4 regions of the Escherichia fergusonii ATCC 35469 genome follow, and region 4 is predicted to be linked to each of the others. Evidence: predicted binding sites of a transcription regulator. Region 4 holds the regulator's gene; each other region holds the start of a gene.

Region 1 (7,689 bases), 1.6 Mb from region 4:
GATGGTATTGGGGAGATCAAGATGGGCGAGGGCATTGATATCTGCCAGCCGCTCTGTCTCTGTACCAGCAAAACGTTGATAGCGTCGGTAAATAACGTCTGAATTATTCACCTGATGACCAGCTTCTGTCAGGCGTTGAACACCGCGCCAGGCGGCCTCTTGATTGATGCAATAACCTGATGGAGCAATTAAATGAAACAGAGACATGGCAATTCCTTGCTGACAACTGAATGCAAATGTATATCATGCCGCGTAGGTATTGTGTTGTCACCTCAGAGACAAATTCCGGCATAAGGATAGACGAAGTGAAATTGAGATGGTTTGCCTTTTTAGTTGTGTTACTCGCTGGTTGTGCGACGAAGAGAGATTATGAAAATCCTCCATGGAATGCCAAAGTCCCGGTACAGCGCGCAATGCAGTGGATGCCGATAAGCCAAAAGGCCGGAGCGGCCTGGAATGTCGATCCGCAGTTAATTACTGCGATTATTGCCATTGAGTCTGGCGGTAATCCTAACGCAGTCAGTAAATCGAATGCTGTTGGCCTGATGCAACTCAAAGCCTCAACATCCGGTCGTGATGTTTATCGCCGTATGGGCTGGAGTGGTGAACCGACGACCAGTGAGCTAAAAAACCCGGAGCGAAACATCTCCATGGGGGCAGCTTATTTGAACATTCTGGAAACCGGCCCCCTTGCCGGGATTAAAGATCCGCAGGTTTTACAATATGCGCTGGTGGTCTCCTATGCCAACGGTGCGGGGGCATTGCTACGGACCTTTTCATCTGATCGCAAAAAGGCGATCACTAAAATCAATGATCTGAGCGCAGATGAGTTTTTTGACCATGTGGCAAAAAATCATCCGGCACCTCAGGCGCCGCGTTACATCTGGAAACTGCAACGCGCGCTGGATGAAATGTAGCGTCCTGGTACTTAGTTACGCACTTTACTGGCGCGTTCGCGCTCTTCCCGTTCAAGGGAAAATATAATCCGCTGTAATTCCCGCTCCATCGCCGGGCCGACGTTGAGAAAACGAAAGCTAAGGCGGGGAGTGGTGACGGTCTCATTTTTACTGGCGACGATAACGCGTTCACTTATCGACAAAAGCTGAGCGTCAAAATGGAAAATACCCCATTGCCCCATATTGACCTCCATATGCGAAAATTGCATTCCTTCCTGCAAGTTTTCGGGTGGCGCAGTCTCCAGTAATACGCCCATTCCCCCCAGCGAAAGATCGTACAGTCGACAACGTAACTTCGAATTATCAGGTAATTGTGCTGTGCAGTAATAAGGAGGATGAAGAGGCGCGGAGATACGGAAATATTTTCTTCGCTGGACAAACCATAATGATTGCGGCAAAGGACTGATAAATGCGGGAAGTTGCTGATATTCACCGTCAGGTAATGTTTCCAGCATAAACTCTACTTTAGCGCCCTGAGTTTCCGCCGTGATCGTTATATTTTGCGCATTTTTAACGGCGATATTTTCTGCCACCTGACTACCAAAATCCATAATCAACGTATCAGGCGTCACCAGTAGAATTTTGCTGATGAATTGCCCGGAGTTCCACGAAATACGCAGCGGTACCTGGGCTTTGTGTAGATCACGCAGTACACCGAGAACGGCTAACGGATTACTCTTCAGGAACTGCTCATGGTAATGACTCACGCGGAAAAACTCCTGGTTGTCTGACAGACTGTCCTTGGGTTATCGGCAGCAGCGGGAAAAAGTTAATACCAATGAATGAAATTTAAGATTGGTGACCAAATGCGCATGTTTATAACGGATACGGCGTTAACGTCTTACCTGGTTTGTAATATCTCTTAAATTCAATATGTTGAATCTGATAAGTTGGCCAGATAAATGTAGTGCATCAGGCCATTATAGGTTTGTCATCAGTCCCGAAATTTTGATTTTGATTTGTGCTTAAACCACGCAGATCACGGCGTTGCCTATAATTAGAATGCTGACGCAAGAACCTCTTGCGCCGGATTCACTGGAAAGAGGGTCTGAACATGGGAATTATTGCCTGGATTATATTTGGTTTGATTGCAGGGGTTATCGCCAAGCTGATCATGCCGGGGCGCGATGGCGGGGGATTTTTCCTGACCTGTATTCTCGGTATTGTCGGTGCGGTGGTCGGCGGCTGGCTGGCGACCATGTTTGGTATTGGCGGCAGCATCAGTGGATTTAACCTGCATAGTTTCCTCGTCGCGGTGGTTGGCGCGATCCTGGTGCTGGGCGTATTTCGCCTCCTGCGACGGGAATAACTTACCTGAAAACGGCCCTGCGGGGCCGTTCAAATAATTAGTTAGCCGTCGTACCAGTTTGCGACGGTTGAAGGTTTGATTCAGTGACCGGTTCCGGGGGAACGTTATCGCAAGGCTTCTCTTTCGGGCATACCAGATCGAGCATTTTCAGAGTGACACCATTACTCCAGCCAAAACCATCTTGTAATGGATACTCCCCACCCCCTCCGCCAGTACCGGTGGTACTGACATCATATTTTTCCACCAGTTTTTTATCACGATCATAGGTATGCTGAACATTGGTTAAAAAACGCCAGGTAACTGCCATCGCTACATCTTGCTGACCGTAATTTTGCAAACCTTCAGTAGCAACCCATTGCAATGGCGCCCAGCCGTTTGGCGCATCCCACTGTTGACCACTTTTTACTGATGTTGTAGCAAGGCCACCAGGCTGTAACAGATGGGCCCTGGTCGCCTCAGCGACTTTTACTGCACGGTCTTTACCCGCTGCGTTGACATAAAGTGGAAAGAGAGCTGCCGCAGTAAGTTGATTACGGACTTTGTGGCTTTTTAGATCGTAGTCGGCGTACCAACCTTCTTTGTCGTTCCATAAATAGTGCTCAATGGCTTTCTGACGCGCCGTTGCCAGATTTTCATACTGGCTCGCCATCGCCTCATCACCTGAAGCTTTGCTGGCACGCGCAAGTATCTTCTCCATCTTATATAACAAGGCGTTGAGATCGACCGGAACAATGCTGGTAGTACGAATCGTGCTCAGTTGTTGTGGATTATCCATCCAGCGGGAACTGAAATCCCAACCGGAAGCTGCGGCTGAACGCAGATCACGATAAACTTCAGTGGCCGGGCGGGAAGGGTTACTTTTAGCGGTCGTAATATCTTCGTTCCAGGATTCCGGGCGTGGAGTGTCGCGATCATCCCAATATCGATTCAAAATAGTGCCGTCTTCCAGTTTTACTACACGTTTATTTTGTCCACCTGGCTGTAGATCCTCAGTACCTTCCATCCAGTATGCATACTCTTTTTGCAACTGCGGCAGATATTGCTTCAGCGCATCATCCCCTTTGTTTTGCGCCAGAAGCTCCACCATAAACGCGAAAAAGGGTGGTTGTGAGCGGCTCAGGTAATAACTGCGGTTGCCATTAGGGATATGACCAAAGGTATCGATTTCCCAGGCAAAATTCGCCACCATGTCTGCAACTTTATCCCAGTGTCCACTCTCGGCAAGCCCTAACATGGTGAAATAACTGTCCCAGTAATAAACCTCGCGAAAGCGTCCACCAGGCACAACATAAGGTTCCGGTAACGGTAACAACGAATCCCATTTATCAGTGCGCTCTGTAGTGCGGGTTAGTACAGGCCACAAGCCATCAATATGCTCACGTAGTGATTGGCCCGCAGGAGGAACATATTTTTCGCCTTCTTTTGGCAGAATAAAGTTAACGCTGACAAAATGGCGTAAATCAAAACCGCTTTGATTACGTTGCATCCGGTAATCTGCCAGAATCATCAATGGATCGCTTTTTGGCACTGCATCGGCAAAGGTTTTCTGATCCGGGAAGAGTTTTGCACTCTGAACATCGTTGAACAGCGGCCCTAACAGAATATCTGGTGGTTGCAAAGGCGTATCAGCGAGTTCCTCTGCGTTCGCGGCCTGGCTGGCAAGACTCAGGAGTAGGGCAGTGGTAACCGTTTTTAAAGCTCCGGGTAGTGTGGCATGGGCGCGATGTGCAGGTGTTTTCATGAATGATTCTCCTTCGTGGAATACCGAATAAAGCGGCATCAATCAGAAAACCTTAGTTCATGATCTGGTTATTTGTATTAATCAGTTGCGATTTTGCGAGACAGGGTGATTAACCAAAAGAAATTCGGCAAGTATGAGATATAAAAAAATCCACGCCTGGCGTGGATTTTTCAGTAGATTGAAAGGCGAGAACGTTTAAACGTTAAACAGGAAGTTCATTACATCGCCATCTTTAACGATGTAATCTTTACCTTCTGCACGCATTTTCCCGGCTTCTTTCGCGCCCTGCTCACCTTTATAGGTGATGAAATCTTCAAAAGAGATCGTCTGTGCGCGGATAAAACCTTTCTCAAAATCGGTATGGATTTTACCGGCTGCTTGCGGAGCCGTCGCGCCCACCGGAATGGTCCATGCACGCACTTCCTTAACACCTGCGGTAAAGTAAGTTTGCAGATTCAGCAGCTTGTATCCGGCACGGATCACGCGGTTTAGCCCCGGTTCTTCCAGACCCAGTTCCTGCATAAACTCTTCACGCTCTTCGTCGTCAAGCTCTGCGATATCGGCTTCTACAGCAGCACAAACCGGAACAACCACAGAACCTTCTTTAGCCGCAATTTCACGAACCTGATCGAGATACGGGTTGTTTTCGAAACCATCTTCATTGACGTTAGCAATGTACATTGTTGGTTTCAGCGTCAGGAAGCTCAGATAGCGGATAGCGGCTTTTTCTTCCGCACTCAGATCCAGTGCGCGCAGCATGCCAGCGTTTTCCAGTTGTGGCAGGCATTTTTCCAGCACTGCCAGTTCTGCTTTAGCGTCTTTATCGCCACCTTTGGCTTTCTTCTGCACACGATGAATTGCACGCTCACAGGTGTCAAGGTCTGCCAGCGCCAGTTCGGTATTGATAACCTCAATATCATCTGCCGGGTTAACTTTGCCGGAGACGTGGATGATGTTGTCATTTTCAAAGCAACGCACAACGTGGCCAATCGCTTCAGTTTCACGGATGTTTGTCAGGAACTGGTTACCCAGACCTTCACCTTTCGACGCGCCTTTCACCAGACCCGCAATATCAACAAACTCCATGGTGGTGGGAAGCGTACGCTGCGGTTCTACGATCTCAGCCAGTTGGTCCAGACGTGGATCGGGCATTGGCACGACGCCTGTGTTCGGCTCAATGGTGCAGAATGGAAAGTTGGCCGCTTCAATACCGGCTTTGGTCAGCGCGTTGAACAGGGTGGATTTCCCGACGTTGGGCAAACCGACGATACCGCATTTGAATCCCATGATTTAAATCACCTTAATATCTTAATAATCAATCTGTTATGTAAAACAGATTGTAGAAATGGAAATAACTCTGCCTATTATACACGGCAGACGACAAAAATGCCGCCGATCCCTGCTTATTGGGCTTTAAAGGTGTGCAGACGACTGGTTGCTTTCGCTAAACCCTCTTTAAACCACACTTCCGTGCAACGAGCCGCTTCGTCAATCGCCTCATCAATTAGCTTTTGTTCTGTTACTGGCGGTTTGCCCAACACAAAGCCAACAACTTTATTTTTATCCCCTGGGTGTCCGATTCCGATACGTAAACGGTGAAAATTGGGGTTATTCCCTAATTTACTGATGATATCTTTAAGGCCATTATGACCACCATGACCGCCACCAAGCTTAAATTTTGCCACACCCGGCGGCAAATCAAGCTCGTCGTGTGCGACCAGGATCTCATCAGGATTAATGCGATAGAAGCTGGCCATTGCGGCGACAGCTTTACCGCTCAGATTCATAAATGTGGTCGGTACTAACAGGCGAACATCTTCGCCTTCAAGATTAATTCTGGAGGTATAACCGAAAAATTTTGGCTCCTCACGCAAAGGTGCGCGCAACCGTTCAGCCAGAAAATCGACGTACCATGCGCCTGCATTATGGCGTGTTGCCGCATATTCCGCGCCGGGGTTCGCCAGACCGACAATCAATTTAATCGTCACGTTATTTGTCCTGAGTGTTTATCTAACTGGCGCGTAGTTTACTGTCTGTCGCCACGGTTGACAAAAAAGAGCATCTTTACCATTACAAATGAATAATTGCATGAGTGGACAATTGAAAGGCTAAGCACTTCATGCTGTTATTTGTAAAGATTTGTTGAAAAAGCGGTTGTATTTGTGATCATCCCCGCACATATATCCTGGGGTGTTGTCTATACTTTACACATAAGGATTGGGGGTATCCCTTTAGCAGCCCAAAAGTTCCGGAGGTGACATATGAAACGCAAAAACGCTTCGTTACTCGGTAACGTTCTTATGGGGTTGGGTCTGGTGGTAATGGTAGGAGGAGTAGGCTATTCAATTTTAAACCAACTTCCCCAATTTAACCTGCCACAATTTTTTGCCCATGGAGCGGTATTAAGTATTTTCGTCGGTGCCATTCTCTGGCTGGCGGGTGCCCGTGTTGGCGGGCATGAACAGGTGTGCGACCGTTACTGGTGGGTACGGCATTATGATAAACGTTGCCGTCGTAATGATAATCGTCGCCCGAGCTAACATCTTGATTTGTAAAAACGGCCAGTCGCTTTATTGCTGACTGGCCGTTTTTATGCCTATTTATTGTCAGGCAGGTCTAAATCTGCCAGTGCAGCAGTACGGTTTGGATAAAAAGTCAGACGGCCAGGGATCGGTTTGATACCTGAACGAGCCATAGTACGTAACGGCTGGAATTCCACATTGCTCACGCGCAATTCACAACCTTCAGGCAGACGCTTTACAAAACGCTGGAAGGCATCAAGGCCGCCAGCATCTAACACCGGCACGGCATCCCACTTCAGAACCACGATACGTTTTCCTTCGATACGTGATTCAAGGTCGGTAAACAGACCTTCTGCTGCGGCAAAGAACAGCGGACCAATGACACGTAACACCAGAACATCATCAGGCACTTCTACGTTAACCGGAGCCAGACGTGTCATACGCGCAATGCGGCGCATAAACAGCAGTGATGCGAGTACAATTCCCACGCTGATTGCGATCACCATATCGAACAGCACAGTGAGAGACATACACATCAACATGACAATAATGTCATCTTTTGGCGCATGACGAAGCAAATCGACCACTTTATGCGCTTCACTCATGTTCCACGCCACCATCAATAACAGGGCAGCCATAGCGGAAAGTGGTAGCCAGGAGAGCAGCGGTGCCAGTACCAGCAGGGCAAGAATAACCAGAATAGAGTGAATCACCGCCGAGATAGGGGAAGTTGCCCCGGCACGGACGTTAGCGGCAGAACGCGCGATGGCAGCTGTAGCGGTAATACCACCAAAGAATGGGGCGATGATATTCCCCAGTCCCTGACCAACCAGTTCACTATTCGCTTTGTGTTTCGTTCCTGTCATACCATCCAGTACCACGGCGCAGAGCAGTGATTCAATTGCCCCTAACATCGCCATCGAAAATGCTGCCGGAAGCAGAGTGCGAATGGAGTCCCAGGTGAGGGTAAATTCGGAATTGGGCAGGTCCCACGGCAGTACCAGTTGCGGCAGCAGTTGCGGAATACCGTTACCCTGAGAACCATCGGCCAGAACGTAGTGGAATTGCGAACCGATGGTAGCAACATGTCCGCCGAGCAGGTTAACAATCCCCATCACCGCGCAACCAGCCAGCAAGGCCGGAAGGTGACCGGGTAAACGA
Region 2 (7,689 bases), 2.1 Mb from region 4:
TCCGGGTAAGGAGTAATAGCATGTTGTATATACCAGTCCGCAATACTGATGAAACCAGTCATATCCTCGGTAACCAGTAGCGCCCGCCATTCCCCTTCTCGTTTGATTGCTTTACCAAATACGATTTTCGGCACGATAACGCCCGCGCGCTCTAAATCGTTTATCACCTCAATCTCTCGCACAATCGTCGGGCGACCAAAGGGATAGCGCAGCGAATGAAAGAGATGCTGAGTCATTCGCTTCACATAAAGCTTTTTACCATCGCGCTCTACACACTGGACACCACTCATACCATTACGTCGATAATTTGGTTCTTCGACCCAGTCTCCTGTGGTCGCCCACCAACGTTCAAATTGTTCGTCTTCCGTTCCTGACACCATTACTTACCATCCGTCACTATGTGCACGTTAATTATCAGGATGGAAATATAAAGTGTTGCCTTAAGAAATCCTTAAGATTTTTGTGTACAAAAATGGACTTGTTACAGAAGCAAAGCGGCATTCCGGGCAGGCCGGAATGCCGAAGGTGGGATTATTTCTGTTGTTGCAGGAAGTTAACCGCTTTATCCGGGAAGTCAGTGAACAAACCATTCACTCCGGCTTTGTTATACAAAATGTCATAAAGCTGATTCACATTCGTCGTGTAGGTTGGCAGTTGGTCGGCCCGCACGGTATAAGGATGCACCACCAGATTGTTATGCTGAGCATCTTTTACCATCCCGGTAAGCTGAATATTTCCCGGCTGGGATTTCTCTTCAATCAGCATATGGTAATCCGGCCCGATACCGTCGGCATATTCCGCGACTTGCTTCATGGCCCCCGGCTTGAACATCCAGTCATAGCTGTAATTAACCCAACTTCCGTCCGGCTGTTTTTGCTGCGTTTCATTCCAGTCGGTATAGGCAATCAGCTGTACAAGATTGAGGTCCATGCCCATTTTCGGTTCCAGCTCATTTTTAATGCGTTTCAGCTCATCAGCATCAAAACATTGCAAATAAACTTTGTCGTCCTTACCGGTGTAACCATATTTCTTCAGCACTTCCAGCGTTTTTGCCGCAATATCCTTCCCTTCCTGATGGTGGAACCACGGCGCTTTAATTTCTGGATAGATACCGATATTTTTCCCGGTGGAGTGATTTAACCCCTGAACAAATTCAATCTCTTCTTCAAAGGTGTGCACCCGGAAGTCAGACTTACCCATTGGGAAACGCCCCGGATAAGTCTGCACTTTTTTACCGTTCTCAATATCGAAACCTTCGGTAAATTTCAGTGACTTAATTTCATCGAGCGTGAAATCTATCGCGTAGTAACGACCGTCTTTGCGTGCCCTGTCCGGGAAACGATCGGCGACATCAGTAACACGATCGAGATAGTGGTCGTGCAGAACAACCAGATGATCGTCTTTGGTCATCACCAAATCCTGTTCCAGATAATCCGCTCCCTGCGCATACGCCATCGCTTTTGCTGGCAGCGTATGCTCCGGCAAATATCCACTGGCACCCCGATGGGCGATCACTATTTTTTCACTACTGTCTGCCGCCATTGCACTGCTTCCCATGACCATAGTGCTCATCATGATCGCCATGCTAAGGTTTTTCAGCGTCAATTTCATGCCATTAGCCTCCATTGCGTTTTTGCAGTAATTGTTCATGGCGACGTTTTTCGCCAATCATCACAACAATCAACAAGATAACCGCCAGAATGCTGCCGCCAATCATTACCATAAAGCCACCATCCCAGCCGAAGAAGTCCACGGTGTAGCCAACAATCGCACTCGCAGCAACCGATCCCCCCAGGTAACCAAACAGCCCGGTAAAGCCCGCTGCCGTACCTGCCGCTTTTTTCGGTGCCAGTTCCAGAGCATGCAGACCAATCAGCATCACAGGCCCGTAGATCAGGAAGCCGATAACAATCATACAAATCATATCTACGGTTGGGTTGCCTGCCGGGTTCATCCAGTAAACGATAGTTGCGATGGTCACCAGTGTCATAAAGAAGACGCCGGTTGCCCCACGGTTACCGCGGAAGACTTTGTCCGACATCCAGCCACACAACAGGGTGCCCGGAATGCCCGCATACTCATAGAAGAAGTAGGCCCAGGAGGATTTATCCAGCGCGAAATGCTTAACCTCTTTCAGATAAGTCGGTGACCAGTCGAGGATGCCGTAACGCAGCAGATAAACGAACACGTTGGCGATGGCGATATACCACAGCAGTTTGTTCGGCAGTACGTACTGCATAAAAATCTGCTTTGCAGTCAGTTCCTGCTCCGCTTTTTCGTTATAGTCGTCCGGGTAATCATTTTTGTACTCTTCAATTGGCGGCAGACCACAGGATTGCGGGGTATCGCGCATCATCGCAAAGGCGAACAGTGCCACCAGAATGGCGCAGAAAGCGGGCATATAGAGGGCCGCGTGCCAGTCATTGAACCAGGCCATCCCCAGCAGGAACAGCAGCGGCGGAATACCACCACCGACGTTGTGCGCACAGTTCCACACCGACACAATGCCGCCACGTTCTTTCTGCGACCACCAGTGCACCATAGTACGACCACACGGCGGCCACCCCATCCCCTGGAACCAGCCGCAGAGGAACAGCAGCACAAACATAACCGCAATGCTCGACGTCGCCCACGGCACAAAGCCCATAAACAACATCACTGCCGCCGCCAGAATTAAACCTGCAGGGAGGAAAACGCGCGGATTCGAGCGATCCGACACCGAGCCCATGATAAATTTCGAAAATCCGTAGGCAATAGAGATCCCCGAAAGGGCAAAACCTAAATCACCACGCGAGAAGCCCTGCTCTACCAGGTACGGCATAGCGAGGGCAAAGTTCTTACGCACCAGATAGTACGCGGCATAGCCAAAGAAAATCCCCAGGAAAATCTGCCAGCGCAATCGACGATAAGTCGGATCAATCTCCGCAGCGGGTAAGCGCGCTTTGTGTGGCGCAGGTTTAAAAATACTTAACATGTTTTGTCCCCATGACATCTGTTTTCTTAGAAATAACAGCGCGGTATGTAAATCCTGGTCGCCGCTTTTGTGTGGCCGCGATGTTAAATAACTATTCACAATATGAATGTGAATTACCGCACATATTATTGAAATCGATTGTTTAAATGCTCATAAAGGCGCACAAAATCACACATCGCTTTCGATATTTGAGCGAATATGCGCGAAATCAAACAAAGCATCAGATTTGTATGGCTAAATGGTAAGAAACGAACTTTTGAGGGATAACAATGAAAACTCGCGACTCGCAAACAGGTGACGTGATTATCATTGGCGGCGGCGCAACGGGAGCCGGGATTGCCCGCGACTGTGCCCTGCGCGGGCTGCGCGTGATTTTGGTTGAGCGCCACGACATCGCAACAGGCGCCACCGGGCGTAATCACGGGCTATTGCACAGCGGCGCACGCTATGCGGTAACGGATGCGGAATCGGCCCGCGAATGCATTAGTGAAAACCAGATACTGAAACGTATTGCGCGTCACTGCGTTGAACCAACCAACGGCCTGTTTATCACCCTGCCGGAAGATGACCTCTCCTTCCAGGCCACTTTTATTCAGGCCTGCGAAGAAGCAGGGATCAGCGCAGAAGCGATTGATCCGCAGCAAGCGCGTATTATCGAACCTGCCGTTAACCCGGCACTGATTGGCGCGGTGAAAGTTCCGGATGGCACTGTTGATCCATTTCGTCTGACCGCAGCAAACATGCTGGATGCCAAAGAACACGGTGCCGTTATCCTTACCGCTCATGAAGTCACGGGACTGATTCGTGAAGGCGCGACGGTGTGCGGCGTTCGTGTACGTAACCATCTCACCGGCGAAACCCAGGCACTCCATGCGCCTGTCGTTGTGAACGCTGCCGGGATCTGGGGGCAACATATCGCCGAATATGCCGATCTGCGTATTCGCATGTTCCCGGCGAAAGGATCGCTATTGATCATGGATCACCGCATTAATCAGCATGTGATCAACCGCTGCCGTAAACCTTCCGACGCCGATATTCTGGTACCTGGCGATACCATTTCGCTGATTGGCACCACCTCTTTACGTATTGATTACGACGAGATTGACGATAATCGAGTGACGGCAGAAGAAGTTGATATTCTGCTGCGTGAAGGGGAAAAACTGGCTCCCGTTATGGCGAAAACACGCATTTTGCGGGCCTACTCTGGCGTGCGCCCGCTGGTTGCCAGCGATGACGACCCGAGCGGACGTAGCGTCAGTCGTGGTATCGTGCTGCTCGACCATGCTGAACGCGATGGTCTGGACGGATTTATCACCATCACCGGTGGCAAACTGATGACCTATCGTCTGATGGCGGAATGGGCTACCGACGCGGTATGTCGCAAGCTGGGCAACACGCGCCCCTGTACGACCGCCGATCTGGCACTACCTGGTTCACAGGAACCCGCTGAAGTTACCTTGCGTAAAGTCATCTCCCTACCTGCCCCGCTGCGCGGTTCTGCGGTTTATCGTCATGGCGATCGCACGCCTGCCTGGCTGAGCGAAGGCCGTCTACACCGTAGTCTGGTATGTGAGTGCGAAGCGGTAACTGCGGGTGAAGTGCAGTACGCAGTAGAAAATTTAAACGTTAACAGCCTGTTGGATTTACGTCGTCGCACCCGTGTGGGGATGGGAACCTGCCAGGGCGAGCTCTGCGCCTGCCGCGCTGCCGGACTGCTGCAACGCTTTAACGTCACGACATCCGCGCAATCTATCGAGCAACTTTCCACCTTCCTTAACGAACGCTGGAAAGGCGTGCAACCCATTGCCTGGGGAGACGCACTGCGCGAAAGCGAATTTACCCGCTGGGTTTATCAGGGATTGTGTGGTCTGGAGAAGGAGCAGAAAGATGCGCTTTGATACTGTCATTATGGGCGGCGGCCTCGCCGGATTACTCTGTGGCCTGCAACTGCAAAAACACGGCCTGCGCTGTGCCATTGTCACTCGTGGTCAAAGCGCGCTGCATTTCTCATCCGGTTCGCTGGATTTGCTGAGCCATCTGCCAGATGGTCAAGCTGTGACAGACATTCACAGTGGACTGGAATCTTTGCGTCAGCAGGCACCTGCCCATCCTTACTCTCTTCTCGGGCCACAACGCGTGCTCGATCTCGCTTGTCAGGCACAGACATTAATCGCTGAAAGCGGTGCGCAATTGCAGGGCAGCGTAGAACAGGCTCACCAGCGGATTACGCCGCTCGGCACTCTGCGCTCTACCTGGTTAAGTTCGCCAGAAGTTCCCGTCTGGCCGCTACCCGCGAAGAAGATATGTGTAGTGGGGATAAGCGGGCTGATGGATTTTCAGGCGCATCTTGCGGCGGCTTCGTTGCGCGAACTGGATCTTTCGGTTGAAACTGCTGAAATTGAACTGCCGGAACTGGATGTGCTACGCAACAACGCCACCGAGTTTCGCGCGGTGAATATCGCCCGTTTCCTTGATAACGAAGAGAACTGGTCGCTATTACTTGATGCGCTTATTCCTGTCGCCAATACCTGCGAAATGATCCTGATGCCCGCCTGCTTCGGCCTGGCCGATGACAAACTGTGGTATTGGTTGAATGAAAAACTACCTTGTTCACTGATGCTTTTGCCAACGCTGCCGCCATCCGTGCTGGGCATTCGTCTGCAAAACCAGTTACAGCGCCAGTTTGTGCGCCAGGGTGGCGTGTGGATGCCGGGCGATGAAGTGAAAAAAGTGACCTGTAAAAATGGCATGGTGAATGAAATCTGGACCCGCAATCACGCCGATATCCCGCTGCGTCCACGCTTTGCCGTGCTCGCCAGCGGCAGTTTCTTTAGTGGCGGACTGGTAGCGGAACGTGAAGGCATTCGTGAGCCGATTGTCGGCCTTGATGTGCTACAAACCGCCACGCGGGGTGAATGGTATAAGGGCGATTTTTTTGCGCCGCAACCGTGGCAGCAATTCGGTGTAACCACTGATGAGGCACTACGCCCGTCACAGGCAGGGAAAACCATTGAGAACCTGTTTGCCATCGGTTCGGTGCTGGGCGGATTTGATCCCATCGCCCAGGGATGCGGCGGCGGAGTTTGTGCCGTCAGTGCTTTACATGCCGCTCAACAGATTGCCCAACGCGCAGGAGGCCAACAATGAACGACACCAGCTTCGAAAACTGCATTAAGTGCACCGTCTGCACCACCGCCTGCCCGGTGAGCCGAGTGAATCCCAGCTATCCAGGGCCAAAACAAGCCGGGCCGGATGGCGAGCGTCTGCGTCTGAAAGATGGTGCACTGTATGACGAGGCACTGAAATATTGCATCAACTGCAAACGTTGCGAAGTCGCCTGCCCGTCCGATGTGAAGATTGGCGATATCATCCAGCGTGCGCGGGCGAAATATGACACCACGCGCCCGTCGCTGCGCAATTTTGTGTTGAGTCATACCGACCTGATGGGTAGCGTTTCCACGCCGTTCGCACCGATCGTCAACACCGCTACCTCGCTGAAACCAGTGCGGCAGTTGCTTGATGCGGCGTTAAAAATCGATCATCGCCGCACGCTACCGAAATACTCCTTCGGTACGTTCCGTCGCTGGTATCGCAGCGTGGCGGCCCAGCAAGCGCAATATAAAGACCAGGTGGCTTTCTTTCACGGCTGCTTCGTTAACTACAACCATCCGCAGTTAGGCAAAGATTTAATTAAAGTGCTCAACGCAATGGGTACCGGTGTACAACTGCTCAGCAAAGAAAAATGCTGCGGCGTACCGCTAATCGCCAACGGCTTTACCGATAAAGCACGCAAACAGGCAATTACGAATGTAGAGTCGATCCGCGAAGCTGTGGGAGTAAAAGGCATTCCGGTGATTGCCACCTCCTCAACCTGTACATTTGCCCTGCGCGACGAATACCCGGAAGTGCTGAATGTCGACAACAAAGGCTTGCGCGATCATATCGAACTGGCGACCCGCTGGCTGTGGCGCAAGCTGGACGAAGGCAAAACGTTACCGCTGAAAACGCTGCCGCTAAAAGTGGTTTATCACACACCATGCCATATGGAAAAAATGGGCTGGACGCTCTACACCCTGGAGCTGTTGCGTAAAATCCCGGGGCTTGAGTTAACGGTGCTGGATTCCCAGTGCTGCGGTATTGCCGGAACTTACGGTTTCAAAAAAGAGAACTACCCCACCTCACAAGCCATCGGTGCACCACTGTTCCGCCAGATAGAAGAAAGCGGCGCGGATCTGGTGGTCACCGACTGCGAAACCTGCAAATGGCAGATTGAGATGTCCACAAGCCTTCGCTGCGAACACCCGATTACGCTGCTGGCCCAGGCGCTGTCTTAATCTTCCTTGTGATGCCCGGTAAGCGCATTGCTTATCGGGCATTTTTGCGGGCGCGATTCCTCGCTCAATGTATGCGTTGCATCGCTTTGAAAATTCTTCTGAAAACGTCTCGCAAAGGCAGAAACTGGCAGATGTCATTGTTTCGAGATCCCCGTAATGTCGCGTCATCATAAATATCAGGTGACGGACAACCATGACCGAATCAACAACCTCCTCCCCGCATGATGCGGTGTTTAAAACCTTTATGTTCTCGCCCGAAACCGCGCGGGATTTTCTCGAAATACATCTACCGGAGCCACTGCGTGAACTTTGCAACCTGCAAACCTTACGCCTGGAACCCACCAGCTTTATTGAAAAAAGTTTACGCGCTTACTACTCGGA
Region 3 (7,689 bases), 460 kb from region 4:
GGCTTTTTGACTGCAATGGTCATTCCCAATATTGGTGCTTTTATTGCCTGGGGTTTTATAACGGCGTTATTTATTCCCACCGGTTGGTTGCCTAACGAACATTTCGCCAAAATTGTCGGCCCCATGATCACCTATTTATTACCGGTGATGATTGGTTCTACCGGTGGCCATTTAGTCGGCGGTAAACGCGGCGCGGTAATGGGCGGAATAGGGACAATTGGTGTAATCGTCGGCGCAGAGATTCCGATGTTCCTTGGCTCAATGATCATGGGACCGTTAGGTGGGCTGGTCATAAAATATGTCGATAAGGCACTGGAAAAACGCATACCTGCTGGTTTTGAGATGGTTATCAATAACTTCTCATTAGGTATCGCTGGGATGCTCCTTTGTCTGCTGGGTTTTGAAGTTATCGGCCCGGCGGTGTTAATTGCCAATACTTTCGTCAAAGAGTGTATTGAGGCGCTGGTACATGCGGGCTATCTGCCTTTGCTGTCAGTCATCAATGAACCGGCGAAAGTGCTTTTCCTCAATAACGCGATAGATCAGGGCGTCTATTACCCGTTGGGGATGCAACAGGCTTCAGTTAACGGTAAATCCATCTTCTTTATGGTGGCGTCCAACCCTGGGCCTGGCTTAGGGCTGCTGCTGGCATTTACCTTGTTTGGTAAAGGGATGAGTAAACGTTCTGCGCCTGGGGCGATGATTATTCACTTCCTCGGCGGCATCCACGAACTGTATTTCCCGTATGTGCTGATGAAGCCACTGACCATTATTGCCATGATTGCGGGCGGTATGTCTGGCACCTGGATGTTTAACTTACTGGACGGTGGTCTGGTGGCTGGCCCAAGTCCAGGCTCTATCTTTGCGTACCTGGCACTGACGCCGAAAGGCTCATTCCTGGCGACAATTGCCGGTGTTACGGTAGGTACCCTGGTGTCCTTTGCTATCACTTCCGTAATACTGAAGATGGAAAAAACGGTGGAAACGGAGAGCGAGGATGAGTTTGCGCAGTCCGCCAATGCGGTTAAGGCGATGAAACAAGAAGGTGCATTCTCGTTAAGCCGGGTTAAGCGTATCGCCTTTGTTTGCGATGCGGGGATGGGCTCCAGCGCGATGGGCGCAAGCACCTTCCGTAAGCGCCTGGAAAAAGCGGGGCTGGCAATAGAAGTAAAACATTACGCGATAGAAAACGTGCCTGCGGATGCGGATATCGTCGTTACTCACGCTAGTCTGGAAGGGCGCGTGAAACGTGCGACGGATAAACCGCTGATATTGATTAATAACTATATTGGCGATCTCAAACTCGACACTTTATTTAATCAATTAACCGCTGAACATAAAAACTGATTGCCGAGGTAAAAATGAAAACCAAAGTTGCTGCTATTTATGGCAAGCGGGATGTCCGTCTGCGCGAATTTGAACTGCCCGAAATTACTGATAACGAACTTTTGGTCAGCGTTATTTCCGACAGCGTCTGTTTATCGACATGGAAAGCGGCGTTGCTCGGCAGCGAACATAAACGCGTGCCCGACGATTTAGAAAATCATCCGGTCATTACCGGGCATGAATGCGCCGGAGTGATTGTTGAGGTGGGTAAAAATCTCACTGACAAATATAAAAAAGGTCAGCGATTTGTATTGCAACCGGCGATGGGGCTACCAAGCGGATATTCAGCGGGCTACAGCTACGAATATTTTGGCGGTAACGCCACCTATATGATTATTCCAGAGGTAGCCATTAATTTGGGCTGCGTATTACCGTATCACGGATCTTATTTTGCTGCGGCGTCGCTGGCAGAGCCTATGTGCTGCATTATTGGCGCTTATCATGCCAATTATCACACCACGCAATATGTTTATGAGCATCGCATGGGCGTCAAACCTGGCGGCAATATTGCGCTGCTGGCGTGTGCGGGCCCGATGGGGATAGGCGCTATCGATTACGCTATTAACGGCGGCATACAACCGTCGCGGGTAGTGGTGGTCGATATCGACGAAAAACGCCTGGCACAGGTGCAGAAGCTGCTGCCGGTGGAGCTGGCGGCCAGCAAAGGCATTGAGCTGATATATGTGAATACCAAAGGAATGAGCGACCCAGTCCAGAGGCTGCGGGCGCTGACAGGAGATGCCGGATTCGATGACATTTTTGTTTATGCGGCGGTGCCTGCTGTCGTTGAGATGGCTGACGAATTACTGGCGGAAGATGGCTGCCTGAACTTCTTTGCCGGGCCGACGGATAAAAACTTCAAAGTGCCGTTTAATTTCTACAACGTCCATTACAACAGCACGCACGTCGTCGGTACATCGGGTGGTTCAACGGACGATATGAAAGAGGCGATTGCCCTGAGCGCTACGGGGCAGTTGCAACCGTCGTTTATGGTGACGCATATCGGTGGCCTGGATGCAGTGCCAGAAACCGTTCTCAATTTACCGGATATCCCCGGTGGTAAAAAACTCATTTACAACGGCGTTACCATGCCGCTCACCGCCATTGCCGATTTTGCCGAAAAAGGCAAAACAGATCCGCTGTTTAAAGAGCTGGCGCGGTTAGTTGAGGAAACGCACGGCATCTGGAATGAACAGGCCGAGAAATATCTGCTGGCGCAATTTGGCGTTGATATCGGGGAGGCCGCGCAATGATGTCCCTGGCGTGGCCATTATTTCGCGTTACGGAACAGGCAGCGTTGGCTGCCTGGCCGCAAACCGGATGTGGCAACAAAAATAAAATTGATGGCCTGGCGGTCACCGCGATGCGCCAGGCATTAAACGATGTCGCTTTTCGTGGGCGAGTGGTTATCGGCGAGGGAGAAATTGACCATGCGCCGATGCTGTGGATTGGCGAAGAGGTGGGCAAAGGCGATGGGCCAGAAGTCGATATCGCGGTCGATCCGATTGAAGGCACCCGGATGGTGGCAATGGGGCAGAGTAATGCGTTGGCGGTAATGGCCTTCGCACCACGAGGTAGCCTTCTACACGCGCCCGATATGTATATGAAAAAGCTGGTCGTTAACCGGCTTGCGGCGGGCTCGATTGATCTGGCGTTACCCCTGGCGGACAACTTGCGCAACGTGGCGCGGGCGTTAGGTAAACCGTTGGACCGACTACGCATGGTTACGCTGGATAAACCGCGCCTGAGTGCCGCAATTGAGGAAGCGACGCAACTGGGCGTGAAGGTTTTTGCCCTGCCGGATGGCGATGTTGCCGCCAGCGTGCTGACCTGCTGGCAGGATAATCCTTACGATGTGATGTACACCATCGGCGGCGCGCCGGAAGGTGTTATTTCTGCCTGTGCTGTTAAAGCATTGGGTGGGGATATGCAGACCGAGCTGATTGATTTTTGTCAGGCCAAAGGGGATTACACGGAAAATCGGCAGATTGCAGAACAGGAACGCCAGCGTTGCAAGGCAATGGGGGTTGAAGTGAACCGTGTGTACTCGCTCGATGAACTGGTGAAGGGGAACGATATCCTCTTTAGTGCTACGGGCGTGACGGGCGGCGAGTTGGTGAATGGTATCCAACAGACGGCGAATGGGGTGCGGACGCAGACATTACTGATCGGCGGCGCGGACCAAACGTGTAATATAATAGACTCCCTGCATTGATGGTGATCTATCGGAAGACGAATGGCGACGCTGACAGAAGATGATGTGCTTGAGCAACTGGACGCACAGGACAATTTATTGTCATTTATGAAAACTGCGCATTCTATTTTGCTCCAGGGGATACGCCAGTTTCTGCCGTCGCTGTTTGTCAATAACGATGAAGAGATCGTCGAATATGCAGTGAAGCCGTTACTCGCCCGAAGCGGCCCGCTTGACGATATTGATGTTGCACTGCGTTTGATTTATGCGCTGGGGAAAATGGATAAATGGCTGTACGCCGATATCACGCATTTTTCCCAGTTCTGGCATTACCTGAACGAACAGGATGAAACGCCCGGATTTGCCGATGACATGACCTGGGATTTTATCAGCAACGTCAATAGCATAACCCGCAATGCGACGCTCTTTGACGCGTTAAAAGCGATGAAGTTCGCTGATTTCGCCGTCTGGTCAGAAGTGCGTTTTAGTGGGATGGTCAAAACGGCGCTGACGCTGGCAGTAACGACCACCTTAAAGGAATTAACGCCGTGAAAATCGAACTGACGGTGAATGGATTAAAGGTACAGGCACAGTACCCGAACGAAGAGATTGAAAATGTGCATAAACCGTTGCTGCGTATGCTGGCAGCCTTACAGACGGTAAATCCGCAGCGGCGTACGGTGGTTTTTCTTTGCGCTCCGCCGGGGACGGGTAAATCTACCCTAACCACCTTCTGGGAATATCTCGCGCAACAAGACCCGGAACTACCCGCTATTCAGACGCTGCCGATGGATGGTTTTCACCATTACAATAGCTGGCTGGATGCGCATCAATTGCGCTCCTTTAAAGGCGCACCAGAGACATTCGATGTGGCAAAACTGGCGGAAAATCTGCGCCAGGTAATGGAAGGGGATTGTATGTGGCCGCAGTACGATCGACAAAAGCATGATCCTGTTGAAGATGCGTTGCACGTTACCGCACCACTCGTCATCGTCGAAGGAAACTGGTTGTTGCTGGACGACGAGAAGTGGCGGGCGTTGGCATCGTTCTGCGATTTTTCTGTTTTTATTCATGCCCCCGTTCAAATTCTGCGGGAACGCTTGATTAGTCGTAAAATTGCGGGGGGATTATCGCGGGATGAAGCCGAAGCTTTTTATGCCCGAACCGATGGTCCCAATGTCGAGCGTGTGCTGCTGAATAGTTGTCAGGCCAATCTGATATTAGAGATGACGGAAGAAGGCAGGTATAACTTCATAAGCTGACAATTTATTCCAGTTATTGTGCGGTTATTATTACACCAGTCTGGAATAAAGCCTCCTGCAAGAAGGGAAGAAAGTGTGATGCAAGTCAGATAATTGTCTTCTTTGACTGGACAATCATTCCTTTTATTCCACGTTTCGCTTATCCTAGCTGAAGCGTTTCAGTCGATTAAATGTTCGACAATTAACCAATCAGTCGCAGTTTGCGACAGGTAAGGTTTCCCCGGACGATTTGCTGGATTACTCTGTTTGGCAAATTTGCTCAGGGAAAACCTTGCAGGAGATCTATGACCGTACGCGTAGCGATAAATGGCTTCGGTCGCATCGGGCGTAATGTGGTTCGTGCTTTGTATGAATCCGGACGCCGGGCGGAAATTACCGTGGTGGCAATCAACGAACTGGCGGATGCTGCCGGCATGGCGCATTTGTTGAAATATGACACCAGTCATGGCCGTTTTGCATGGGAAGTACGACAGGAACGCGATCAACTTTGTGTTGGTGATGACGCCATCCGCGTATTGCACGAACGTTCACTGCAATCGCTCCCATGGCGTGAACTTGGCGTCGATGTGGTTCTCGACTGCACCGGCGTATATGGCTCCCGCGAGCATGGCGAAGCACATATTGCCGCCGGGGCCAAAAAAGTGCTCTTTTCACATCCTGGTAGTAACGATCTCGACGCGACCGTGGTTTACGGCGTCAATCAGGATCAACTTCGTGCGGAACACCGCATCGTTTCTAACGCTTCCTGTACCACAAATTGCATAATTCCCGTCATCAAATTGTTAGATGATGCGTACGGTATTGAGTCCGGCACTGTGACCACAATTCACTCCGCCATGCACGATCAACAGGTTATTGATGCATATCATCCTGACCTGCGTCGCACCCGGGCAGCCAGCCAGTCGATCATTCCAGTCGATACTAAACTGGCCGCCGGTATCACACGATTTTTTCCGCAATTTAACGATCGCTTTGAAGCGATTGCGGTGCGTGTACCAACCATAAATGTGACGGCAATCGATTTAAGCGTGACGGTGAAGAAACCTGTAAAAGCCAATGAAGTCAACCTGTTGCTGCAAAAAGCAGCACAAGGTGCATTTCATGGTATAGTTGACTATACGGAATTGCCGTTGGTCTCTGTAGATTTTAACCACGATCCGCACAGTGCCATTGTCGATGGCACCCAAACCCGGGTCAGTGGCGCACACCTGATCAAAACGTTGGTCTGGTGCGATAACGAATGGGGCTTTGCTAACCGAATGCTCGACACGACGTTAGCTATGGCTACTGTTGCTTTCAGGTAAGACGCAAGCAGCGTCTGCAAAACTTTTAGAATCAACGAGAGGATTCACCATGTCTGTAATTAAGATGACCGATCTGGATCTTGCTGGGAAACGTGTATTTATCCGTGCGGATCTGAACGTACCAGTAAAAGACGGGAAAGTAACCAGCGACGCGCGTATCCGTGCTTCTCTGCCGACCATCGAACTGGCCCTGAAACAAGGCGCGAAAGTGATGGTAACTTCCCACCTGGGTCGTCCTACCGAAGGCGAGTACAACGAAGAATTCTCTCTGCTGCCGGTTGTTAACTACCTGAAAGACAAACTGTCTAACCCGGTTCGTCTGGTTAAAGATTACCTCGACGGCGTTGACGTTGCTGAAGGTGAACTGGTTGTTCTGGAAAACGTTCGCTTCAACAAAGGCGAGAAGAAAGACGACGAAACCCTGTCCAAAAAATATGCTGCACTGTGTGACGTGTTCGTAATGGACGCATTCGGTACTGCTCACCGCGCGCAGGCTTCTACTCACGGTATCGGTAAATTCGCTGATGTTGCGTGCGCAGGCCCGCTGCTGGCAGCTGAACTGGACGCGCTGGGTAAAGCACTGAAAGAACCTGCTCGCCCGATGGTGGCTATCGTTGGTGGTTCTAAAGTATCTACCAAACTGACCGTTCTGGACTCCCTGTCAAAAATCGCTGACCAGCTGATCGTGGGTGGTGGTATCGCTAACACCTTTATCGCGGCACAAGGCCACGATGTGGGTAAATCCCTGTACGAAGCTGACCTGGTTGACGAAGCAAAACGTCTGCTGACCACCTGCAACATTCCGGTTCCGTCTGACGTTCGCGTAGCAACTGAGTTCTCTGAAACTGCACCGGCTACCCTGAAATCTGTTAACGATGTGAAAGCTGACGAGCAGATCCTGGATATCGGCGATGCTTCTGCGCAGGAACTGGCTGAAATCCTGAAGAATGCGAAAACCATTCTGTGGAACGGCCCGGTTGGCGTGTTCGAATTCCCGAACTTCCGCAAAGGTACTGAAATCGTGGCTAACGCTATCGCAGACAGCGAAGCGTTCTCCATCGCTGGCGGCGGCGACACTCTGGCAGCAATCGACCTGTTCGGCATTGCTGACAAAATCTCCTACATCTCCACTGGCGGCGGCGCATTCCTCGAATTCGTGGAAGGTAAAGTACTGCCTGCAGTAGCGATGCTCGAAGAGCGCGCTAAGAAGTAAAAAATCACAGGGCAGGGAAACCTGCCCTTGTTTCAGCGCGCTTTTAGAGCACGCAATTTTCTACAGCCCGACGATACAGGACAAGAGACATGTCTAAGATTTTTGATTTCGTAAAACCTGGCGTAATCACTGGTGATGACGTACAGAAAGTTTTCCAGGTAGCAAAAGAAAACAACTTCGCACTGCCAGCAGTAAACTGCGTCGGTACTGACTCCATCAACGCCGTACTGGAAACCGCTGCTAAAGTTAAAGCGCCGGTTATCGTTCAGTTCTCCAACGGTGGTGCTTCCTTTATCGCTGGTAAAGGCGTGAAATCTGACGTTCCGCAGG
Region 4 (7,689 bases):
TGAGCTGCGTGGCCGGTTTAAGCAGTACCCGGTTTGCCACCGAGTCCTGAGATTCCGGATGGGCATACAGCAGCAAAACTTTCGCTGGCTGAGACATCATCCCCCTCCCGGTATGGTTTTTGTGTATAGTCGCTGTTTTGGGCTACCATTGCGCCCGGTGCGGCAGCTCGCCCATACATTACATTATCATAATGATAAGTTAACATAGTCTGAACATACGGCGCCTTATGATTGTTTTCTCCTCGTTACAAATTCGTCGCGGCGTGCGCGTCCTGCTGGATAATGCCACCGCCACCATCAACCCCGGGCAGAAAGTCGGCCTGGTGGGTAAAAACGGCTGTGGTAAATCTACCCTGCTGGCATTGCTGAAAAATGAAATCAGCGCCGACGGCGGCAGCTACACCTTTCCAGGAAGCTGGCAACTGGCGTGGGTGAATCAGGAAACACCAGCGCTACCGCAAGCGGCGCTGGAATATGTCATTGACGGCGACCGTGAATATCGTCAACTGGAAGCGCAGCTACACGACGCCAACGAACGTAACGACGGGCACGCCATTGCGACCATTCATGGCAAGCTGGATGCTATTGACGCATGGAGCATTCGCTCCCGCGCCGCCAGCCTGCTGCACGGCCTCGGTTTCAGCAATGAACAACTGGAGCGCCCGGTAAGTGATTTCTCCGGTGGCTGGCGTATGCGTCTTAACCTCGCCCAGGCGCTGATTTGCCGTTCAGACTTGCTGCTGCTCGACGAACCAACTAACCACCTCGATCTCGATGCTGTTATCTGGCTGGAAAAATGGCTGAAGAGCTATCAGGGCACGCTGATCCTGATCTCCCACGACCGCGACTTCCTCGATCCGATCGTTGATAAAATTATTCATATCGAACAACAAAGCATGTTCGAGTACACCGGCAACTACAGTTCGTTTGAAGTACAGCGCGCCACCCGTCTGGCGCAGCAACAGGCGATGTATGAAAGCCAGCAAGAGCGCGTGGCACATCTGCAAAGTTATATCGACCGTTTCCGTGCCAAAGCCACCAAAGCAAAGCAGGCCCAGAGCCGTATTAAGATGCTCGAGCGTATGGAGCTGATTGCCCCCGCGCACGTCGACAACCCGTTCCGCTTTAGCTTCCGCGCGCCGGAAAGCCTGCCAAATCCGTTACTGAAAATGGAAAAGGTCAGCGCAGGTTATGGCGATCGCATTATTCTCGACTCGATTAAACTGAATCTGGTGCCGGGTTCGCGCATTGGTCTGTTAGGCCGCAATGGCGCGGGTAAATCGACATTAATCAAACTGTTAGCCGGCGAACTTGCGCCAGTCAGCGGTGAAATTGGTCTGGCGAAAGGGATCAAGCTCGGCTACTTCGCCCAGCATCAACTTGAATACCTGCGCGCCGACGAATCGCCTATTCAACATCTGGCACGTTTAGCGCCGCAGGAACTAGAACAAAAACTACGTGATTACCTCGGCGGCTTTGGTTTCCAGGGCGATAAAGTGACGGAAGAAACGCGCCGTTTCTCCGGTGGGGAAAAAGCCCGCCTGGTGCTGGCATTAATCGTCTGGCAGCGTCCGAATCTACTGCTGCTCGACGAACCGACTAACCACCTTGACCTCGACATGCGCCAGGCACTGACTGAAGCGTTGATCGAGTTTGAAGGCGCATTGGTTGTCGTTTCGCACGACCGCCATTTGTTGCGTTCCACCACTGACGATCTCTATCTGGTTCACGATCGTAAAGTCGAACCGTTCGACGGCGATCTGGAAGATTATCAACAGTGGTTGAGCGACGTTCAAAAGCAGGAAAACCAGACCGACGACGCGCCAAAAGAGAACGCGAACAGCGCCCAGGCACGTAAAGACCAGAAGCGTCGGGAAGCGGAGCTGCGTGCGCAAACCCAGCCACTGCGTAAAGAAATCGCCCGTCTGGAAAAAGAGATGGAGAAGCTGAACGCGCAACTGGCGCAGGCGGAAGAGAAACTCGGCGACAGCGAACTGTACGATCAAAGCCGTAAAGCGGAGTTGACCGCCTGCCTGCAACAGCAAGCCAGCGCCAAATCCGGCCTGGAAGAGTGCGAAATGGCGTGGCTGGAAGCCCAGGAGCAGCTTGAGCAGATGCTGCTGGAAGGCCAAAGCAACTGATGGCGCAGATAACGACGACCGATGCCAATGAATTCAGCAGCAGTGCTGAATTCACCCCTATGCGCGGCTTTAGCAATTGTCATCTGCAAACCATGCTGCCGCGTCTGTTTCGTCGCAAGGTGAAATTCACCCCGCACTGGCAGCGACTGGAGTTGCCCGACGGCGATTTTGTCGATCTCGCATGGAGTGAAGACCCTGCCCAGGCGAACCATAAACCGCGTTTAGTGGTGTTTCACGGGCTGGAGGGCAGCCTCAATAGCCCTTACGCCCACGGTCTGGTCGAGGCGGCGCAAAAACGCGGCTGGCTGGGCGTGGTGATGCATTTTCGCGGATGCAGCGGTGAACCAAACCGTATGCACCGCATTTACCATTCGGGCGAAACCGAAGACGCCAGCTGGTTTTTACGCTGGCTGCAGCGCGAATTTGGACATGCGCCAACGGCTGCCGTCGGCTATTCGCTCGGCGGTAATATGCTCGCCTGTTTGCTGGCAAAAGAAGGTAATAACCTCCCGATTGATGCAGCGGTAATTGTCTCCGCGCCATTTATGCTGGAAGCCTGTAGTTATCATATGGAAAAGGGCTTTTCCCGCGTTTATCAGCGTTACTTGCTGAACCTGTTAAAAGCCAATGCTGCGCGCAAACTGTCAGCCTATCCCGGTACGCTGCCGATTAATCTCGCACAGTTAAAATCGGTACGTCGCATCCGTGAATTTGACGATCTGATCACCGCCAGAATTCACGGCTACGCTGACGCTATCGACTATTATCGTCAGTGTAGCGCCATGCCGATGCTGAACCAGATCGCCAAACCGACACTGATTATTCACGCCAAAGACGATCCGTTTATGGATCATCAGGTGATCCCGAAACCGGAAAATCTCCCCCCGCAGGTGGAGTATCAACTGACTGAACATGGTGGTCATGTTGGCTTTCTTGGCGGTACATTATTTCATCCGCAAATGTGGCTGGAGTCACGCATTCCTGACTGGTTAACAACGTATCTGGAGGCGAAATCATGTTGATTCCGTGGCAAGAACTCTCCCCCGAAACGCTGGAAAATTTAATTGAAAGTTTTGTGTTACGCGAAGGCACCGATTATGGTGAACATGAGCGTACACTTGAACAGAAAGTCGCCGACGTCAAACGCCAGCTACAGTGCGGAGAAGCGGTGCTGGTATGGTCGGAGCTGCACGAAACGGTCAATATCATGCCGCGCAGTCAGTTTCGCGAATAACCTGCAGCCGTCGGCGGACGAGATAATAATGATAGCTAAGTCATGGAGTTACTATGTCTGCCAAACATCCGGTCATTGCGGTAACAGGATCCAGCGGCGCGGGGACCACCACCACCAGTCTCGCATTTCGTAAAATATTCGCGCAGTTAAATCTGCATGCAGCTGAGGTGGAAGGCGACAGTTTTCACCGTTACACGCGCCCGGAAATGGACATGGCGATCCGCAAGGCGCGTGATGCCGGGCGGCATATCAGCTACTTTGGCCCCGAAGCTAACGACTTCGGCCTGCTGGAACAAACCTTCATTGAATACGGTCAGAGCGGCAAAGGAAAATCACGCAAATATCTGCATACGTACGACGAAGCCGTACCATGGAATCAGGTGCCGGGGACATTCACCCCATGGCAACCTTTACCGGAACCCACTGATGTACTGTTTTATGAAGGGCTACACGGCGGCGTGGTCACACCACATCATAACGTTGCGCAGCATGTGGATTTACTGGTCGGCGTAGTGCCTATCGTTAACCTTGAGTGGATTCAAAAACTGATCCGCGACACCAGCGAGCGCGGGCACTCACGAGAAGCGGTGATGGACTCAGTAGTACGTTCAATGGAAGACTATATCAACTACATCACGCCGCAGTTTTCCCGCACCCATCTTAACTTCCAGCGCGTTCCCACTGTCGACACCTCAAACCCGTTCGCAGCAAAGGGCATTCCATCACTGGATGAAAGCTTTGTGGTGATCCATTTTCGTAATCTGGAAGGGATCGATTTCCCCTGGCTGCTGGCGATGTTGCAGGGCTCATTCATTTCCCACATCAATACATTAGTGGTGCCGGGCGGTAAAATGGGTCTGGCAATGGAGTTAATTATGCTGCCACTGGTGCAACGATTGATGGAAGGAAAGAAAATCGAGTAACTCTGCTAATATGCCGGATAAACAATTATCCGGCATCGTACTCCTGACATTAAATCACGCGGCAACCACTTCATACGAGTGAGTAATATTCACCGCTTTTTCCAGCATCAACGCCACTGAACAATATTTCTCGGCAGAGAGATCTACCGCACGCGCAACTGCTGCGTCTTTCAGGTCGCGACCGGTGACGATAAAATGCAGATTAATGTGCGTAAACAGGCGTGGTGCCTCTTCGCGGCGTTCAGAGGTCAATTTTACTTCACAATCGACAACATCCTGACGCCCCTTTTGCAGGATAGAAACCACATCAATGGCGCTACAACCACCCGCCGCCATCAACACCATTTCCATCGGACTTGGCGCTTTATCGCCAGAGTTGCCGTCCATTAAAATCTGGTGACCAGATGCGGATTCGCCCAAAAAAGTTAACCCTTCGACCCACTTCACTCGCGCTTGCATTTTTGCCACTCCACTGCATCAAATTTATTCACAGCGTACGCGTACTGACCAAATCGCGCAACAGAAGGCGACCTGAGTCAAGCTGAAGCGAGACACCAGGAGACACACGGCGAAAGCTATGCTAAAACAGTCAAGATGCTACAGTAATACATTGATGTACTGCATGTGTGTAACGGACTTCACATAACAGATGCAGTACGTATTTGACAGCCTCTTCCCAGATAGCGGGAAGCACATTTCGGCAATCCAGAGACAGCGGCGTTTTCTGGCTCTGGAGAAAGCTTATAACAGAGGATAACCGCGCATGGTGCTTGGCAAACCGCAAACAGACCCGACTCTCGAATGGTTCTTGTCTCATTGCCACATTCATAAGTACCCATCCAAGAGCACGCTTATTCACCAGGGTGAAAAAGCGGAAACGCTGTACTACATCGTTAAAGGCTCTGTGGCAGTGCTGATCAAAGATGAAGAGGGTAAAGAAATGATCCTCTCCTATCTGAATCAGGGTGATTTTATTGGCGAACTGGGCCTGTTTGAAGAGGGCCAGGAACGTAGCGCATGGGTACGTGCGAAAACCGCCTGTGAAGTGGCTGAAATTTCGTACAAAAAATTTCGCCAATTGATTCAGGTAAACCCGGACATTCTGATGCGTCTGTCTGCACAGATGGCGCGTCGTTTGCAAGTCACTTCAGAGAAAGTGGGCAACCTGGCGTTCCTCGACGTGACGGGCCGCATTGCACAGACTCTGCTGAACCTGGCAAAACAACCGGATGCCATGACTCACCCGGACGGTATGCAAATCAAAATTACCCGTCAGGAAATCGGTCAGATTGTCGGCTGTTCTCGTGAAACCGTGGGACGCATTCTGAAGATGCTGGAAGATCAGAACCTGATCTCCGCACACGGTAAAACCATCGTCGTTTACGGCACTCGTTAATCCCGTCGGAGTGGCGCGTTACTGAGTAGCGCGCCATTTTGTTTCCCCCGATGTGGCGCAGACTGATTTATCACCCCGATATCAACTATGCACTACGACAAACGCTAGTGCTATGTTTGCCCGTGGCCGTTGGGTTAATGCTTGGCGAATTACGATTCGGTCTGCTCTTCTCCCTCGTTCCTGCCTGTTGCAATATTGCGGGCCTTGATACGCCTCATAAACGTTTTTTCAAACGCTTAATCATTGGTGCGTCACTGTTTGCCACCTGTAGCTTGCTGACACAGCTGTTACTGGCAAAAGATGTTCCCCTGCCCTTTTTGCTGACCGGATTAACGCTGGTGCTTGGTGTCACTGCTGAGCTGGGGCCATTGCACGCAAAATTGCTTCCCGCATCGCTGCTCGCCGCCATTTTTACCCTCAGTCTGGCGGGATACATGCCAGTCTGGGAACCGTTGCTCATCTATGCGCTGGGCACTCTCTGGTACGGATTGTTTAACTGGTTTTGGTTCTGGATCTGGCGCGAACAACCGCTACGCGAGTCACTAAGTCTGCTGTACCGTGAACTGGCGGATTACTGCGAAGCCAAATACAGCCTGCTTACCCAGCACACCGATCCTGAAAAAGCATTGCCACCACTGCTGGTGCGCCAGCAAAAAGCGGTCGATTTAATTACTCAGTGCTATCAGCAAATGCATATGCTTTCCGCGCAAAATAATACTGACTACAAGCGGATGCTGCGTATTTTCCAGGAGGCGCTGGATTTACAGGAACATATTTCGGTCAGCTTGCATCAGCCGGAAGAGGTGCAAAAGCTGGTCGAGCGTAGCCATGCGGAAGAAGTTATCCGCTGGAATGCGCAAACTGTCGCCACTCGCCTGCGCGTGCTGGCTGATGACATTCTTTACCATCGCCTGCCGACGCGCTTTACGATGGAAAAACAAATTGGCGCACTGGAAAAAATCGCCCGCCAGCATCCGGATAATCCTGTTGGGCAATTCTGCTATTGGCACTTCAGCCGCATCGCTCGTGTACTACGCACCCAAAAACCGCTCTATGCCCGTGATTTACTGGCCGATAAACAGCGGCGAATGCCGTTACTGCCGGCACTGAAAAGTTATCTGTCACTAAAGTCTCCGGCGCTACGCAATGCCGGACGACTCAGTGTGATGTTAAGCGTTGCCAGCCTGATGGGCACCGCACTGCATCTGCCGAAGTCGTACTGGATCCTGATGACGGTATTGCTGGTGACGCAAAATGGCTATGGCGCAACCCGTCTGAGGATTGTGAATCGCTCCGTGGGAACCGTGGTCGGGTTAATCATTGCGGGCGTGGCGCTGCACTTTAAAATTCCCGAAGGTTACACCCTGACGTTGATGCTGATTACCACCCTCGCCAGCTACCTGATATTGCGCAAAAACTACGGCTGGGCGACGGTCGGCTTTACCATTACCGCAGTGTATACCCTGCAACTATTGTGGTTGAACGGTGAGCAGTACATCCTTCCGCGTCTTATCGATACCATTATTGGTTGTTTAATTGCTTTCGGCGGTACCGTCTGGCTGTGGCCGCAGTGGCAGAGCGGGTTATTGCGTAAGAACGCCCATGACGCTTTAGAAGCCTATCAGGAAGCGATTCGTTTGATTCTGAGCGAGGATCCGCAACCTACGCCACTGGCCTGGCAGCGAATGCGGGTGAATCAGGCGCATAACACTCTGTATAACTCATTGAATCAGGCGATGCAGGAACCGGCATTCAACAGCCATTATCTGGCAGATATGAAACTGTGGGTAACGCACAGTCAGTTTATTGTTGAGCATATCAATGCCATGACCACGCTGGCACGGGAACACCGGGCATTGCCACCTGAACTGGCGCAAGAATATTTGCAGTCTTGTGAAATCGCCATTCAGCGTTGTCAGCAGCGACTGGAGTATGACGAACCAGGTAGTTCTGGCGATGCCAATATTATGGATGCGCCGGAGATGCAGCCGCACG

What was found. The regulator CRP, encoded in region 4, controls carbon source genes, mostly activating them, when cyclic AMP is high. The targets are predictions, from matches to a motif close to ATGTGANNNNNNTCACAT.
Region 1: a site for CRP is predicted at 6,167-6,184, ahead of pth (aminoacyl-tRNA hydrolase). Genes of this name have one in related genera too.
Region 2: a site for CRP is predicted at 3,081-3,098, ahead of glpT (glycerol-3-phosphate transporter). Genes of this name have one in related genera too.
Region 3: a site for CRP is predicted at 4,916-4,933, ahead of epd (erythrose-4-phosphate dehydrogenase). Genes of this name have one in related genera too.

What each region holds. Positions count from the first base shown of each region.
Region 1 covers NC_011740.1:1,804,793-1,812,481, reverse strand. The annotation lists gene ldcA (muramoyltetrapeptide carboxypeptidase) at 1-207, opposite strand, end outside; gene emtA (membrane-bound lytic murein transglycosylase EmtA) at 306-917, shown strand; gene ycgR (flagellar brake protein YcgR) at 929-1,663, opposite strand; gene EFER_RS08850 (GlsB/YeaQ/YmgE family stress response membrane protein) at 2,011-2,265, shown strand; gene EFER_RS08845 (alpha,alpha-trehalase) at 2,303-4,006, opposite strand; gene ychF (redox-regulated ATPase YchF) at 4,202-5,293, opposite strand; gene pth (aminoacyl-tRNA hydrolase) at 5,410-5,994, opposite strand; gene ychH (stress-induced protein YchH) at 6,268-6,546, shown strand; gene dauA (C4-dicarboxylic acid transporter DauA) at 6,603-7,689, opposite strand, start outside.
Region 2 covers NC_011740.1:938,155-945,843, reverse strand. The annotation lists gene inaA (lipopolysaccharide kinase InaA) at 1-380, opposite strand, end outside; gene glpQ (glycerophosphodiester phosphodiesterase) at 532-1,611, opposite strand; gene glpT (glycerol-3-phosphate transporter) at 1,616-2,974, opposite strand; gene glpA (anaerobic glycerol-3-phosphate dehydrogenase subunit A) at 3,244-4,872, shown strand; gene glpB (glycerol-3-phosphate dehydrogenase subunit GlpB) at 4,862-6,121, shown strand; gene glpC (anaerobic glycerol-3-phosphate dehydrogenase subunit GlpC) at 6,118-7,308, shown strand; gene EFER_RS04720 (ISNCY family transposase) at 7,502-7,689, shown strand, end outside.
Region 3 covers NC_011740.1:2,923,019-2,930,707, reverse strand. The annotation lists gene cmtA (PTS mannitol transporter subunit IICB) at 1-1,347, shown strand, start outside; gene EFER_RS14410 (zinc-binding dehydrogenase) at 1,362-2,639, shown strand; gene glpX (class II fructose-bisphosphatase) at 2,636-3,601, shown strand; gene fumE (fumarase E) at 3,623-4,132, shown strand; gene EFER_RS14395 (nucleoside/nucleotide kinase family protein) at 4,129-4,842, shown strand; gene epd (erythrose-4-phosphate dehydrogenase) at 5,127-6,146, shown strand; gene pgk (phosphoglycerate kinase) at 6,196-7,359, shown strand; gene fbaA (class II fructose-bisphosphate aldolase) at 7,449-7,689, shown strand, end outside.
Region 4 covers NC_011740.1:3,382,046-3,389,734, forward strand. The annotation lists gene kefG (glutathione-regulated potassium-efflux system ancillary protein KefG) at 1-97, opposite strand, end outside; gene EFER_RS16705 (ABC transporter ATP-binding protein) at 228-2,141, shown strand; gene EFER_RS16710 (hydrolase) at 2,141-3,163, shown strand; gene EFER_RS16715 (YheU family protein) at 3,157-3,375, shown strand; gene EFER_RS16720 (phosphoribulokinase) at 3,429-4,298, shown strand; gene EFER_RS16725 (OsmC family protein) at 4,353-4,757, opposite strand; gene crp (cAMP-activated global transcriptional regulator CRP) at 5,062-5,694, shown strand; gene EFER_RS16735 (YccS/YhfK family putative transporter) at 5,745-7,689, shown strand, end outside.